One region of the Arthrobacter sp. NPDC080031 genome, then DNA from elsewhere that is predicted to be linked to it. Evidence: predicted binding sites of a transcription regulator. Region 1 holds the regulator's gene; the other holds the start of a gene.
The links. The regulator HrcA, encoded in region 1, represses chaperone genes, less so after heat shock. The targets are predictions, from matches to a motif close to TTNGCACTCGNNNNNNNCGAGTGCNAA.

Region 2: groES (co-chaperone GroES) is a predicted target of HrcA. The motif match lies at 3,777-3,803, and genes of this name have one in related genera.

The regions. Positions count from the first base shown of each region.
Region 1 covers NZ_JBFBLA010000002.1:215,356-224,635, forward strand. Annotated here, with positions in the region: gene ybeY (rRNA maturation RNase YbeY) at 1-372, opposite strand, end outside; gene AB0323_RS02840 (PhoH family protein) at 369-1,457, opposite strand; gene AB0323_RS02845 (GerMN domain-containing protein) at 1,878-2,765, shown strand; gene AB0323_RS02850 (16S rRNA (uracil(1498)-N(3))-methyltransferase) at 2,799-3,575, opposite strand; gene dnaJ (molecular chaperone DnaJ) at 3,578-4,708, opposite strand; gene hrcA (heat-inducible transcriptional repressor HrcA) at 4,776-5,789, opposite strand; gene AB0323_RS02865 (DUF3097 family protein) at 5,975-6,832, shown strand; gene AB0323_RS02870 (DUF4870 domain-containing protein) at 6,936-7,349, shown strand; gene hemW (radical SAM family heme chaperone HemW) at 7,404-8,633, opposite strand; gene lepA (translation elongation factor 4) at 8,638-9,280, opposite strand, start outside.
Region 2 covers NZ_JBFBLA010000018.1:83,894-90,994, forward strand. Annotated here, with positions in the region: gene AB0323_RS15865 (acyltransferase family protein) at 1-1,382, opposite strand, end outside; gene groL (chaperonin GroEL) at 1,633-3,243, opposite strand; gene groES (co-chaperone GroES) at 3,331-3,627, opposite strand; gene AB0323_RS15880 (hypothetical protein) at 3,854-4,264, opposite strand; gene AB0323_RS15885 (class I SAM-dependent methyltransferase) at 4,342-5,580, shown strand; gene AB0323_RS15890 (shikimate 5-dehydrogenase) at 5,604-6,422, opposite strand; gene ykgO (type B 50S ribosomal protein L36) at 6,473-6,595, opposite strand; gene AB0323_RS15900 (GTP-binding protein) at 6,662-7,101, opposite strand, start outside.

The DNA.
Region 1 (9,280 bases):
GAAACCGAGCAGGTGGAGGATTCCGTGCGTGCAGAGCAGGAGCATTTCATCCTGCGTGGAATGACCTGCGTTGCGCGCCTGTACTTCGGCGACCTGGGGGCAGATGGCGATGTCGCCCAGCATGCCCTGCGGAGCCGGCTTACCCGGTGTCCCCGGCGTCAACTCATCCATCGGAACAGACAGGACATCGGTAGCGCCGGGTTCGTCCATGAGCTCGATGTGGAGCTTTTCCATGGCAGGTTCATCCACCAGGAGGATGGAAAGTTCGGCCTGGGGGTGAATGTAGAGCCGCTCGAAGATGAAGCGTGAAAGCGTCACCAATTGGGCCTCGTCCACCTGGACGCCGGACTCGTTGTTGACCTCGATGCTCATCGGTGTTCTCCCCGTTTGTCGTGGATCGGCGTGTGCTGGGCACGCACCCGGTGCTTTTCATCCCATGTGCTGTAGGCGGACACAATGTCGGCGACGAGCCGGTGCCTGACGACGTCGGAAGCGTCCAACATCGTAAAGTTCACGCCTTCGATCCCGCTGAGGATTTCCTGGACAATGCGCAGGCCGGAGGTGGCGCCGAAGGGCAGGTCCACCTGGGTGATATCCCCCGTGACGACCATCTTGGAGCCGAAGCCCAGGCGGGTCAGGAACATCTTCATCTGTTCCGCGGTGGTGTTCTGGGCCTCATCAAGGATGATGAACGCGTCGTTGAGCGTGCGGCCGCGCATGTACGCAAGCGGCGCGACCTCAATGGTCCCGGCAGCCATGAGGCGCGGGATGGATTCCGGGTCCATCATGTCGTGCAAGGCGTCGTACAAAGGGCGCAGATACGGGTCGATCTTGTCGCTCAATGTTCCCGGCAGGAAGCCGAGTCGCTCTCCCGCCTCGACGGCAGGACGCGTGAGGATGATGCGGCTGACTTCCTTGAGCTGCAGTGCCTGAACGGCTTTGGCCATCGCGAGGTACGTCTTGCCGGTGCCTGCAGGGCCGATCCCGAAGATGACGGTGTTGTCGTCGATGGCGTCGACATAGTTCTTCTGGTTGAGCGTCTTGGGGCGGATGGTGCGCCCGCGGCTCGAAAGGATGTTGTGGGTCAGCACTTCCACGGGGTTTTGCAGCGACTGGCTGCGCAACAAGGACACAAGCTGCTGCAGCACGTCCGGGGTGATGACCGTCCCCTTGCCGACCAGGCCGCGGACTTCTTCCAGAAGCCGCATGATCCGGGGAACATCGCTTGACGGTCCGCTGAAGGAAAGCTCGTTGCCGCGCACATGGAAGTCGACGCCGGGGAACTGCGCTTCGATGTAGCGCAACGCCTCGTCATGGCTGCCAAGGGTCTGAACCATCTGATCCGAGTTGTCGAAGATGACAACTTCCGTCCGGGCGCCCGGGACAGAGTGCGGGAACTCGGCCGGACCTGTGTCAACGCTGCCGGCCTTGGGCCGCCCGTTCAATGATTCTGTCATAGTGCTGGCCTTGCGGCCTGTGCTCCTCCGGCTTGGTGATGTCCATCGATTTTCTCCGATGTCCGTCTGCTGGATGGGCGCAGGATCGCGGGCCTCGGATGCATTCAATCCTACGCCAGCCAGTCCCGGGGGTGGTTCCGGACCGTGCCCGGCGGGCTGCGGACGGCCGATCGGCGCCGCTTTGGTATCAACTCGGCATCGACCTCGTATCAATCGCATTGCAGTTGCCCGCCGGAGCATCGAAACGCCAGCCGGGGCCCATGGGACTATGACAAGCTGATTCATGGGCAAAAATGCCCCGGCGCCCGGCCCCCGGGCGCATGACTCCCCCGCACCACAGCGGCCGAACACGAGCAGGAATCCACCATCACCAGGCCAGCCGGGATTTCACACGGCACACGCATCCGGAAACGTTCCGCCATGCTTGTGACCGCCCTGACGGCTGCCTTGTTCCTGTCGGGTTGCATTGCCGACCGCACCGTACAGGGATCCACGACGGCGGTCCCCGCCCCGACAGCTGCGCTGCAGACGGCCCCGGACAGCAATGCTCCGCTCGAAACAACCCAGGCCTCAAACAAGATCCCCGTGTATTGGATCGGGCGCAGCGACACGGACACCTTCCTGTACCGCGAGTTCCGTGACAACCCGGGCAATGAGAACCCCATCACCACGGCCCTGCGGATCATGATGTCCCAGAAGCCGCTGGATCACGATTTCTTCACTCCGTGGCAGAACCCGGGCAGCCTGGCGACCTCCATTTCCGGTAAGAACGTGGTCACTGTCGATGTTTCCCGCGACGCGTTCAATTCCAATCTCGACGCCGGGACGGCCCAGCGGGCGGTCCAGGAACTCGTCTACACCGCTACCGCTGCGGCCGCGAGTTCAGGCCTGATCGATTCCGGACAGCAGATCAAAGTGACCATCCTCGTGGACGGACACACGGACTACATGGCATTCGGACAGGTCAAACTCGGCGATCCGATGGTCCGCGACGCATCCATGGTTGCACCCGTGTGGATCATCGACCCGCAGGAGGATCTGACCTTGCTTGCCGGTCCGGTCAAGTTCAACGGCCGGAGCACGGATCCCTCGAAGAAACTGCACTGGCAAATCCTTCGGGAGAATTCAAACGGCGATAAGTCGTCCTACCTCACCGGGCAGACCACGGCTTCGACCGTTCCGGGACAAGGCGGGGTCTTCAGCTTCACAGTGGGGCTCGGAGCGGGCCGCTATGAACTGCGGGTTTCCTTGGTGGGACCCAACGACGCGGACGTCGCGACGGATACCCGGAGTTTCAACGTTCGCTAAGGCCGATCGCTGGACAAGGACGTGCGCTGCGGGCTACCAGCGCCCCAGGATGTCGCTGGCCAGCACGACGGCGGCAGGACCTGCCGTCGAGGAGCGAAGCACGTGGTGGCCCAACAGGGCGGTGACGGCGCCGACGTCGCTGAGCTTCGTCACCTCGCGCGGTGAAATGCCGCCCTCCGGGCCGACGATGAGCAGGACTTCCCGTTCCGCTCCGGTATCCGCGTCGGAAACCTGGCCCTGCCACTTCTCCAGGACCTGCCGCAGGGGACGTTTCGCGTCCTCGTGCAGGATGATCGCCAGATCAGCCGCTGCAACCGCAGCAGCCAGGCCGGAGCCGTCGACGGCGGCACGCACCTCGGGAATCCACGCGCGCCGCGCCTGCTTGGCGGCTGCGGTGGCCACGGACTGCCACTTCGCGTGGGCTTTGGCGGCCCGGTCGCCCTTCCAACGGACGATCGAACGTTCGGCCTGCCAGGGCACGACGGCGTCGATCCCCAGTTCCGTTGCAGTCTCCACTGCAAGCTCGTCACGGTCGCCCTTCGCGAGGGCCTGGACCAGCACGAGCCGTACGGTTGGCTGCTGCTCCTCTTCGACCGCGGAGGCAAGGACTGTCAAGGTTCCCTGCCCGGATTCCGTCACAGTGCCCGTAAGCCGTCTGCCGGCACCGTCGGCGATATCGACGGCTTCGCCGATTTCCAGGCGCTTGACGGTGACAGCATGCCTGGCTTCGGCGCCGTCGAGCACGAAAGAATCACCAGGGCCCAGCCCGTCAAGCGTTCCGGCTGCTGTGAAGAATACGGGGTTGCTCACCGCTACAGGTTACCGAGCTTGTCCCGCAGCTTCGCGAACATACCGCCACTGGCCACAAGCTTGCCTTCGGTGAACTGCTCTCCGCGCAATTTGGCCAGTTGGCGAAGCAGGTCTTCCTGCGCGGCGTCGAGCTTGCTGGGGGTCTCAACGTGCAGGTGCACTTTGAGGTCTCCCCGGCCGTAGCCGCGGAGATGGGTGACGCCGAGTCCACGCAGCGTGATGACCTCGCCCGACTGGGTGCCGGACTTGACGTCGATTTCCTGGGGGCCGTCGAAAGTATCAAGCTGCATCTCGGTACCGAGTGACGCGGCAGTCATGGGAACGCTCAGCGTGGCGTGCAGGTCGTCGCCTTCACGTACGTAGGTGGGATCGTTGTTGACCCGGATCTCCACGTAGAGGTCGCCGGGAGGCCCGCCGGCAGGACCAGCCTCGCCTTGCGAAGACAACTGGATGCGCGTTCCGGTAGCGACGCCGCCTGGCACCTTGACGGTCAGCGAACGGCGGCTGCGGATGCGGCCCTGGCCGCCGCACTCATTGCAAGGATCCTTGATGATCGAGCCGAAACCTTCGCATGATCCACACGGTGCGGCAGTCATGACCTGGCCGAGAATCGAGCGGACTGCCCGCTGGACCTGGCCCGAGCCGCCACAAATGTCGCAGCGCTCCGGGTGGGTGCCCGGACGGCAGCATGAGCCCTCGCACGTGGGACAGACGACAGCGGTGTCCACCTCAAGCTTTTTGTTGACACCGAAGACCGCTTCGCGCAAGTCGATGCGCACGCTGATCAGGGCGTCCTGGCCGCGGCGCATGCGGGACGCGGGGCCCTGCATGCCGCCGCCTCCTCCGCCGAAGAAGGTATCGAAGATGTCCTGGAAGGCGAATCCCTGGCCCGCGTAGCCTCCGCCGAAACCGTTGTCGGTCCCGTTCTCGTTGCCGGTGGCGTCGTAGACGCGGCGCTTCTGGGGGTCGGAGAGGACCTCATATGCGTGGGTCACCGCCTTGAATTCCTCGGCAGCGCCGGCCCCCGGGTTCACATCCGGGTGCAGCTTGCGTGCGAGCTTGCGGTAGGCCTTCTTGATCTCCTCGCCGGTTGCTTCCGGCGAGACGCCCAGAACGTCATAGTGACTGCTCAAAGTCGGTATCTCTTCCTTGTTTACGGTTCCACTGCTTTTCTTGCGAGGCGGTTTCCAGCCGAGGCCGTCAGCCGCCCAGAATGCGGGAAAGGTAGCGTGCGACGGCACGGACGGCCGCCATGGTGTTGGGATAATCCATGCGGGTGGGTCCAAGAATGCCGATCTTGGCACTGCTGCCCGGACCGTAGCCCGTGGCAACCACCGAAGCCTCGGAGAGGCCGTCATAGGGGTTTTCGCGGCCGATGCTCACCGTGACGCCCCGGGGGTCCTCAGCCATGTCCGACAACAGCCGCAACATGACCACCTGCTCCTCGAGCGCTTCGAGGACCGGACCGATGCTCAGCGGGAAGTCCACGTTGGAGCGGGCCAGGTTTGCCGTGCCTGCCATGACCATGCGTTCGTCGCGGCTCCGCTCGGCGAGCCTTTCCAGGCCGTGGGCAAGGGCGCCCGCAAGGTTCCGAAGCGCGGGCGGACACAAGGCAACCACCGAGGGCAGGACTTGCGGCATGAGGTCGAGCTGGGAGCCGGCAATGCTCCCGAGGAATCGCGCCCGCAAAGCCATTAGCTCTTCGTCGGCAGCGTCTGTCGCCGCGTGCACAACGCCCTGTTCCACTTTGCCCGAATCGGCGATCAACACCACCAAGACTTGGCGCGGTGCCAAAAGGACAAACTCAATATGGCGGACACGCGCGCGGCTCAGGTGCGGATACTGGACGACGGCGACCTGGTTGGTCAGTTGGGAGAGCAGCCGGACGGTTCGCTCAAGGATGTCCTCGACGTCGTCGGGGCCCTCAAGCAACGAGTGGATGGCCCGGCGCTCGGCAGCCGAAAGCGGCTTGACCTCGGAAATACGGTCGACGAACAAGCGGTAGCCCTTGTCCGTGGGAATGCGGCCCGCACTCGTGTGTGGTGCTGCAATGAGGCCTTCTTCTTCCAAGAGAGCCATGTCATTGCGGATGGTTGCGCTCGACACTCCCAGATGGTGCCGTTCGACCAAGGCTTTGGAGCCGACGGGCTCGCGGGAGTGAACGTAGTCCTCCACGATGGCGCGCAACACTTCCAGCTTCCGTGGTTCGCTCACTGCCCACCTCCAATCAACATTTCAATAAATAATTAGCACTCAACATGCCCAAGTGCTAACAAGTCTAGTATGAGCCACCTCGTTGTTAGCATTGGTACCGCTCGCGGCGAACATGATTCCCGCGCGGTCCTGGGGAATCCCATGGACCGTGACCGATCCCCCTAGCGCAAAGTGGTGTGAAGACCGTGTCTTACGACAATTGGGGCCCGCAAGACCTCTCCTCGCCGGCCAAACGGCAACTGCCGGAGGTGCCCGTTGAACGCGGGATGGTTCTCGAGGACGTGCAGTCCGGTTGGGTCGGTGCCGTGACCAGGGTGGAGAAGTCCGGAGGCATGCACATTGTGGTGCTTGAGGATCGACGGGGAAAGGCCAAGTCATTCCGGCTCGGATTCGGATTCCTGCTGGAGGGACAAGCAGTGAAGCTCCTGCCGCCGGCGCCACGCGCGGCAGCCGCCAAGGGTGCGGCGCAAGCAGGCAGGACGGCTTCGGGATCCGTCCGCGTGGCCGGCCAGCGGGCCCAGGTCGCCAAGGCGAGCCGGATCTGGGTGGAAGGCAAGCACGACGCCGAGCTTGTGGAAAAGGTGTGGGGAGATGATCTCCGGGTGGAGGGCATCGTCGTCGAGCCCTTGCACGGTGTGGACGATCTCAAGGCGGCCATTGCCGCGTTCTCCCCCGGCCCTGGCCGGCGGCTCGGAATCCTGGTGGACCATTTGGTACCGGATTCAAAGGAGTCGCGGATCGCTGCAGACGCCATGACGCTGCCGGGCGCCGCGGGAAACGTACTGATCGTTGGACACCCCTATGTGGACGTCTGGCAGGCCATCCGCCCCAAGGTGTTGGGGATCGAGCAATGGCCAACCATCGCCCGCGGCACGGATTGGAAGACCGGAATCCTGAGGTCGTTCGGCTGGCCGCATGAGACAGCCGAAGACGTCGGACTTGGCTGGCAGAAGCTTCTGGGCGCTGTCCACAGCTACGCCGATTTGGAGGCCTCTTTGCTGGGTCGCGTGGAGGAAGTGATCGATTTCCTGACCGTTCCGTGAGGATTGCCTGCTCCCGGGCACAAGAGTTGGTCGGCTGATCGCGTGCCGAGCAAGTATTCTGGGACAGCAACACCGCACCGATAGATACTCGAAGGAAGATACTGTGGCAGACAACGCTCCTGACGATCGGGATGGCACCTCGGGCCAGTCCCAGTACCACGGCGTTCCTGCCAACGCGCTGCCCTTGACCGCATCGGAGGACCGGCAGTGGGCAACCCTGGCGCACTTCGGCGGGATCCTTGGCTGCGTGCCTTCGCTTCTGATCTACCTGATTTTCCGCGAACGTGGCCCGTTCACCGCACAGGAATCCAAGGAAGCCCTCAACTTCACTTTGCCTCCGACGATTGCGGCAGTGCTCGCCAACATCCTCGTCTTGCTTCCGGTGGTCGGAAACCTCTTCGCCGTCCTTGCCACGGCAATCTGGGTCGCAGTGACCTGCTTCTCGGTGTCGGCCGGAATCCGGGTCAACCACGGACAGCCGCACCGCTACCGCTTCAACCTGCGCTGGATCAAGTAGCCGGTCTTCGCAGGTGCCTGTGCCGGTTGGTGCGTCTGCCGTTAGCGCGGGGCGCTAGTCCGGAAGGATCCGGCGGACCACGGCATCCGCGAGTAGCCGGCCTTTGAGTGTCAGGATCAACCGTCCTTGAAAGGCCGCTCCAGGCTCAACCAGGCCGTCGGCAATGAGGCCTGCGACGGCGTGGCGGCCCACCTTGTCGAGGGCGTCGACCTGAAGCCCGGTGCCGAGGCGCGCCTCGAGCATGATGCGTTCCACTTCCCGGGTTCCGGCGTCGAGCGTTTCGCGTCCGGCGGCGGGCGACACCCCGCTACCGAGCCTGTTGGCATAGGCGGTGGGGTGTTTGACGTTCCACCAGCGGACGCCGCCCATGTGGGAGTGCGCACCGGGTCCGATGCCCCACCAATCGTCTCCCCGCCAGTAGGCGAGGTTGTGTTTGCACGCCTGTTCGGGCGTGCGGGACCAATTGCTGACCTCGTACCAGTCCAGTCCGGCGGCGCTGATCAGCTGGTCGGCGAGTTCGTACTTGGCGGCGTGGTCGTCGTCGTCGATTCCCGGAACTTCTCCGCGCCGGATCTGTGCCGCCAGCTTGGTGCCTTCTTCCACGATCAGCGCATAGGCGCTGATGTGGTCCGGCCCGTAGGACAGGGCAGTCTCCAGGGAAGTCTGCCAATCAGCCATGGACTCGCCGGGAGTGCCGTAGATGAGATCGAGGCTCACGGCGAGGCCGGCGTCGCGCGCCCACTGGACCACCAAGGGGACCCGGCTGGGAGTGTGCGTACGGTCCAGGACCTTGAGCACGTGAGGGACCGCCGACTGCATGCCGAAGGAAATCCGCGTAAAGCCGGCGTCGGCCAACAGGTGGAGGGACTCCGGCGTCACGGAGTCCGGGTTCGCTTCAGTGGTGACTTCGGCTCCCGATTCCAGGCCCCAGTGCCCGACGGCGGCAGTCAAGATGCGTGCGAGATCTTCAGCCGGCAGCAGGGTCGGTGTGCCACCGCCGAAGAACACCGTGCTCAGGGGCCGCTGCGGCAGACCGGAGGCTTCCATGGCCCGGACGGCGAACTCCACTTCCGAAATGGCAGTAGACGCGTAGGCGTCCTGGGAGGCACCGCCGCCCAGCTCGGTGGCGGTGTAGGTGTTGAAATCGCAGTAACCGCAACGCACGGCACAGAACGGTATGTGGACGTACAGCCCAAACTTGCGTGAACTGACGCCGTCGAGCACCTGCGGCGGCAAGAGGCCATCCGCAGGTGCAGGATCCCCGAGGGGAAGAACGCTAGGCACCGGGTTACTTCCTGGCCTTGTCCTTGGATTCGTCGGTGGTCAGGGCTGCGATGAACGCTTCCTGTGGAACCTCCACGCGGCCCACCATCTTCATGCGCTTCTTGCCTTCCTTCTGCTTTTCCAGAAGTTTGCGCTTACGGGTGATGTCACCGCCGTAGCACTTGGCAAGGACGTCCTTGCGGATGGCGCGGATGCTCTCACGGGCAATGATCCGCGAGCCGATGGCCGCCTGGATCGGCACCTCGAACTGCTGGCGGGGAATGAGTTCGCGCAGCTTGCTCGTCATCATGACGCCGTAGGCGTAGGCCTTGTCGCGGTGCGTGATGGCGCTGAAAGCGTCAACCTGCTCACCCTGGAGCATGATGTCCACCTTGACCAGGTCGGCAACCTGCTCGCCGTCGGCCTTCCAGTCCAGCGAACCGTAGCCGCGCGTCTTGGACTTGAGGATGTCGAAGAAGTCGAAGACGATCTCGGCCAGCGGCAGCCGATACCGGATTTCCACGCGGTCTTCGGAGAGGTAGTCCATGCCGCCCATGACGCCGCGGCGGCTCTGGCACAGCTCCATGATGGCGCCCACAAACTCATTCGGCGCAAGGATGGTGGCGGACACCATCGGTTCGCGGACCTCGGCGATCTTGCCGGTGGGG
Region 2 (7,101 bases), on a different contig from region 1:
TCCTGCGGGTCCGCCGTCCCTTTACAGGGGGTCGGGAAAACCGGCCAGTCACCATCAACTGCGGTCATGCTTGGAACCAAAGGCACCCCCGGATCGGGGGTGTACACGAGGTCTCCGCCCACGGCTGCCGCTCCCGGGTTGCGGGCATCCATGTTTGCAACCAGCGCACGGTTTGTCTGCTCGATCTGCAAGGGCCAACCCGTCAACGGAAGAATAGCCACGGTCCCCACCGCAACCAGCGAAATCACGCTTCTGCGTCGGTTGGCCTCGGGCCACCTCCACTCCCGCAACGGCTTCTCGATGAATCTGGTGGTCAGAACAGCCAGGAGGAAAGCACCGGCAATGATCACTGTGCCGGACAACCAGCCGGCGTGGGTCTTGCCGGACCAAGCCAAATAGATGACCAACATGGGCCAGTGCCAAAGGTAGAGGGCGTACGAATTGTTCCCCATCCGCACCAGTGGCTTGGAACTGAGGATGCGGTCGATTCCGAATCGGCTTTGGGTCTGGCCCGCTGCAAGCAAACAGGCGGCGGCCAGCGTGGGCCACAAAGCCAACCACCCGGGGAAGACGCCCTCGACGTCCAGAATGAGCCCGCAGCTAAGCATCGCCAGGATGCCGAGCCAGCCAAGGACGATCCTGGTTAACCTGGGTATTTTCAGCGAAGGCAGGAAGAGGGCCAGAAGAGTTCCAAGGGCAAATTCCCAAAGCCTGGCCGCGGTCGAGAAGTACGCCGCCGCTTGGTCCGTAGCGGTGTAAAGGACCGAGTACGCCAGTGAAACCAGGAAGATTAGCCCGAAGATGTAACAGAGGAGTGGAACGTACGCGAGCCTGAACCTTCTGGCCACCCAGCCCGCTCCCACAAAGATGATTGGCCAGACGATGAAGACCTGTCCTTGGATGGACAGCGACCAGAAATGCTGTAAGGGACTTGCCAGGCTGTGATCCGCGGCGTAGTAGTTGACGGCCTGCGACTGAAGCAGGAAGTTCTCGACGTAGAAAAGTGAAGCCCAACCCTGCTTGATGGTATCGACCCAGCGGGTGGCTGGCATGAAGAGGTAGGTGGCGGCCAGCGTTCCAACGATCACCGTGACGGCTGCGGGCAAGAGCCGCCGGAAGTGATGGAGATAGTGCATGATCAGTTCCGTTTGCCGGCCGCCGGCATGCCGCCTCGTGAACTGCAAGGTCATAAGGAACGCCGAAACCAGGAGGAAGACATCCACCCCGCCGGAGACCCGGCCAAACCAGATGTGGTAGGTGACAACCATGAGGACGGCAACAGATCGAAGCCCCTGGATTTCAGGACGGAACGTCGATTTAGGCGCCGAATTCTGTATCTCGCCGCTAGTTCGCCGCAGCGCAATCGGGCGCGTGGTTGTCAAAGTCTTGCCTCCAGGGTGCTACTCAAACCGTCTACCCTACTGATTCGAAAAGTTCATCGTCAATTGAGACCGCGTTCAACCAACTTCCTACGATCCATTAGGACACAAGCGGCTGGGAGCTTCCGGAGCGTTTTCCGGGTCAATCCTCCATGCCGTACAGCCGGCATCCGGTGGTCATCCGGCCCCAGCGCACATGCAGGAGGCCCGGCCCCCAAAAGGGGACCGGGCCTCCTGCATCGATCAACCAGTATTAGTGGCTGTGGCCTGCGTGCTCGTCTTCCTCGGCCGGCTTCTCGACAACCAGGGTCTCGGTGGTGAGAACCAAGGCTGCGATGGACGCGGCGTTCTGGAGCGCGGAGCGGGTGACCTTGACGGGGTCGATCACGCCTGCGGCGATCAGGTCCTCGTACGCTCCGGACTTCGCGTTGAAGCCGTGGTTGTCTTCCAGCTCGGCAACCTTGGCAACCACGACGTAGCCGTCGAAGCCGGCGTTCTGGGCGATCCAGCGAAGGGGCTGGGTCAAGGCGCGGCGGACGATGCCGACGGCGGCAGCCGCGTCGCCTTCCAGTGCCTTGACGGCAGCGTCCTCGTCCAGAGCCTTGAGGGCGTGGATGAGGGCGGATCCACCGCCGGAGACGATGCCTTCTTCAAGGGCAGCACGCGTGGAGGACACTGCGTCCTCGATACGGTGCTTCTTTTCCTTGAGCTCGACCTCGGTGGCTGCGCCGACCTTGATGACGCCGATGCCGCCTGCCAGCTTTGCAAGCCTTTCCTGCAGCTTTTCCCGGTCCCAGTCGGAGTCCGTGCGGGTCAGCTCGGCACGGATCTGGGCGACGCGTGCTGCGACATCCTCAGGAGTGCCGGCGCCGTCAACGATGGTGGTGTTGTCCTTCGTGACAGTGATCCGGCGGGCGCTGCCGAGGACCTCGAGGCCAACCTGGTCCAGGGACAGGCCGAGCTCCGGGGAGACAACCTGTGCGCCGGTCAGGGTGGCAATGTCCTGCAGCATGGCCTTGCGGCGGTCGCCGAAGCCCGGAGCCTTGACGGCAACGACGTTCAGGGTGCCACGGATACGGTTCACGATCAGCGTGGACAGTGCCTCGCCGTCGATGTCCTCGGCAATGATGAAGAGCGGCTTGGCAGCCTGCAGGGCCTTCTCGAGGAGCGGCAGGAATTCCTGCAGCGCGGAGATCTTGCCCTGGTTGATCAGGATGAGCGCGTCTTCCAGAACGGCTTCCTGGCGTTCCGCGTCAGTGACGAAGTACGGGGACAGGTAGCCCTTGTCGAACTGCATGCCTTCGGTGAGGACCAGTTCGGTCTGCGTGGTGGAGGACTCTTCGATGGTGATGACACCATCCTTGCCGACCTTGTCGAAAGCCTCGGCGAGGAGCTCGCCAACCTCATCGCTCTGGGCGGAGATCGCGGCAACGCTGGCAACCTGGGTGCCTTCTACTTCGCGGGCGTTCTCCAGGAGGCGGGCAGCCACGGCCCGCACGGAAACCTCGATGCCGCGCTTGATTTCGCCAGGAGCGGCTCCGGCGGCAACGTTGCGCAGGCCTTCCTTGACGAGGGCCTGTGCCAGCACGGTGGCCGTGGTGGTGCCGTCGCCTGCGACATCATTGGTCTTCGTGGCGACTTCCTTGGCCAGCTGTGCACCAAGGTTCTCATACGGGTCGTCGAGTTCGACTTCGCGGGCGATCGTCACACCGTCGTTGGTGATAGTGGGAGCTCCCCACTTCTTGTCCAGAACGACGTTGCGGCCGCGCGGGCCAAGGGTGACCTTGACGGTGTTGGCGAGCTTGTCAATGCCTGCTTCGAGCGAGCGACGGGCAGCGTCGTTAAACGCAAGCTGCTTTGCCATGGTTGTGTCCTTTCAAGACGGAAAACCCGCACCGCTGATCCGACCGGAAGAAGTCCGACCCGATCTGCGATGCGGGATCCAGGGGAATTACTTAACGACGATCGCCAGAACGTCGCGGGCGGACAGAACGAGGTATTCGTTGCCGCCGGTCTTGACTTCAGTTCCGCCGTACTTGGAGTAGATGACGACGTCGCCAACGGTTACGTCGACGGGCACGCGGTTGCCGTTGTCATCAAAGCGGCCGGGGCCAACTGCAACAACTTCGCCTTCCTGCGGCTTTTCCTGTGCAGTGTCCGGGATGACCAGGCCGGAAGCCGTGGTCTGCTCTGCTTCGAGCGGGCGGACAACAATGCGATCCTCGAGAGGCTTAATGGAGACCGACACTCGGATCTCTCCTTTACGTGAGGTAGTACATGGACTATCAAACCAGGGGTGCCGTGGCGGGCTTACCGTCGTCGCGGTGCCGGTAAGTTGCCTGGCGGCATGATTAGCACCCGCCTAGGGAGAGTGCTAATCAAGACTCTATGTAAGCATTAGCACTCGGTCAAGGCGAGTGCCAGAATTCCGTCGTGGGTGAACGTCCAAAGGGGCAGCTTCCGGGTCAAGTAGCTCATTGCCCGGCGAGGTCGTCGAAGTCGACGTCCTCGCCGTCGTCGTACTCTTCTTTCGGTCCGGTTCCGCGGTTCAGGTAGAGGACTACGCCGCTGGCGAGCGCGACGACGCCGAACACCACCAGCCCGACGATCGCCCCGATGCGGGCACCGGTGTAGCTGTCACGGATGTCCCGGGCTTCATCCGTGGCATCCTGGACGCTCTTTCCGGTCATGGAGTAGGTGGCGGCGTTGAAAGAGTCGAGGAAGAAAATAATGATCAAGAGCGCGATGCAGACAATGGCAATCAAAGCACCCACGATGAGCGCAGGGCGGGCATACTTGGAAAGATTTCCGGCGAAGGGACGTTTATCGGGGGCAGAGGGAGAACCATTGGCGTCGTCAGGCTGGCGTACTGGGTTGTCTTCCATGGCATCAACCCTATCGGCCCGAGCGGTCCCGGATCCCTCCCGACCCCGTATCACCGGCGAGCACTAGGCTAGTTCCCATGGCTGACACATCCCCGGACCAGATTGCCCCCTTGCTGACAACGGAAGGTTGGGAGCTGCTGGCGTCCTTGGGACCGTACCGCGATGGCGAAGCCTTCGCCCTCAATGCGCGCCTGCGCAAGGACGGCCACTCCCCCGCGCTCGTGGCCGCCGTCCTCACCCAGTCCAGGCTCCGCACCCGGGCCGAGGCCAAGTTCGGCGAATTCGCCCGGCAAATGCTCTTCACCCAGGCCGGCCTGGAACAGGCCACCCGGCTCAATGTCGCAGCCAGGCATGCCGAACGCTTCGCCAAGGCGGGCACGCAGCACGTCGCGGACCTGGGCTGCGGGCTTGGAGCCGACTCCATGGCCATGGCCTCCATGGACATCAAGGTCACCGCCGTGGAACTCGACGAGACCACCGCAGCGTGCGCCACGATCAACCTCATGTCCTTCCCGCACGCAACGGTGGTGCATTCCGACGCCACGTCGGTGCCCCTCGACGGGGTCGACGGCGTGTGGCTCGATCCGGCGCGCCGCACGACGTCGTCGTCGGGAACCACACGGATCTGGGACCCGGAGGCGTTCTCGCCGCCGTTGTCCTTCGTTGAATCATTGGCCGCCACCGGCAGGTCCGTGGGGGTCAAGATGGGCCCGGGGATGCCACATGATTCGGTTCCGGCCGGCTGCGAGGCACAGTGGGTTTCGGTGGGAGGGGACGTCACGGAAGTAACGCTGTGGTTCAATGACGTCTCCCGCCCGGGCATCCGCCGCGCTGCCCTTGTGCTCGGGCCGCAGGGCGCGGCAGAGATCACCAGCGGCGAAGATTTCGACGGCGGCCCGGTGCCCGGCGTCGGGCCCGTGGAAGGATACCTGTACGAACCGGACGGCGCAGTGATCCGCGCGGGCCTGGTGGCCGACGTCGCGCTCCGGCTCGGCGGCCACCTGGTGGACCACCACATTGCCTATATCTGCGCTCCGGAACTGGTGGAGACCCCGTTCGCCCGCGCCTACAAAGTCCTGGAAGTCATGCCGCTGAACGTCAAGGCCCTCAAGGCCTGGGTGAAGGCCAACAGCATCGGCGTCCTCGACATCAAGAAGCGGGGCACCTCCGTTACCCCCGAAGAGCTGCGGAAACAATTGCTGCCGCCCGGAAAGGGCCCGGCAAAATCCCGCGGCAGCAAAACAGCCACCCTGGTCCTCACGAGGATCGGCGAGGAAAAGGTGGCTGTTGTGGTGGAGCCGGTAGCGGCCGCCTGAGCTGGACCCTGGACCGCGGCGCCCTATTGGGCGCGCGTGAACTCCTCGGCCGCGGCCACTTGCTCCGGTGTCGGTGTAATGCCCGTGTAGAGCACAAACTGTTCGAGTGCCTGGATGGTGGCCACTTCAGCGCCGCTGATCACGGTCTTTCCTGCCGCACGGCCGGCCTTGATGAGCGGCGTCTCTGCAGGGAGGGCGACGACGTCGAACACCACGTGCGCGGCCGCCACCGCCTCTTCGGGGAAGGACAGTGAGCCGGAGTCAGGTCCGCCGGACATGCCGATCGGGGTCACGTTGACGAGCACGTCCGCCGTCGACTCCCCTATGTCGGCCTGCCAGCCGAAGCCGTAGAGCCCGGCAAGGGACCGCCCGGACTCTTCGTTCCGGGCAACCACGGTAACGCGGGAGAAGCCGGCGTCGCGGAAGGCAGCCGCGGTTGCCTTGGCCATGCCCCCGGAACCACGGAGCAGAACCGAGGACGCCGGGTCGATCGCGTTGCGCTCGATCAACTGCGCGATCGCGGTGTAGTCCGTGTTGTACGCCGTCAGTACGCCGGCGTCGTTCACGATCGTGTTGACCGAGTCAATAGCGGCCGCCGAAGCGTCCATGCGGTCAACCAAGGCGATGACATCTTCCTTGTAGGGCATCGAGACGGCGCAGCCGCGGATGCCCAGGCCGCGAACACCGGCGATCGCATTCTGGAGGTCGGTGGGAGCGAAGGCCTTGTAGATCCAGTTCAGGCCGAGCGCTTCGTAAAGGAAGTTGTGGAAACGCGTTCCGTTGTTGCTCGGCCGGGCAGAGAGAGAAATACAGAGCGTCATGTCTTTATTGAGGATCGGCATAACGGGACTTCCTTCGCGTAGCGGGTTCTCTGCCCAGCCTAGACGGGGAGCTAGCCTTGGCGCGCCTTGAAGCGAGGATTCAGCTTGTTGATGACAAAGGTGCGGCCGCGCCGGCGGACGACTTGCGCGCCGGGGATCTTCTTGAGGGCACGCAGCGAATTCCTGACTTTCATGGGGTTCTCCTTCTCGGGTTTTGACTTGTTTGATTGCGGTTTTGTTCCACCGGAGCTGGAGCTCGGCTAAAGGGTGGATTCGAGTTCAAAGGGGTCCTCGAGTCCGGCGAAGCCGAGCCTCATCTCTGCTTCGCTCAGCGCGCATCCGTCCAGGAGTGCCCGGATTTCGGCGTCGTCGAGATCTTCCCCTCGTCCGGTCACGGCCAGCACCGTGCCCCGGTCGCCGAAGCGGGGATGCCAGTCAAGGACGGCGTCGACGTCGGGGAGGCCCTTTCCTTGTTCCAGGCCCTTACCGGCGAGGACAGGGCCGTTGCCCGCGTCCGCGAGCCACTCGCCTGTGCCCTCGAGCCAGACGCGCGGCCCGATTCCCTGCACCGCGATCCGCACCTTGGCCGCCGAGGCAATCCACAAACGGCCCCGCATCCAGTGGCATCCCTCGGCCAGCTTGGGTAGCGCCTCCTGGAACCGTCGTGGATGAAGCGGACGCTCCACTTTGTGGAGCACAG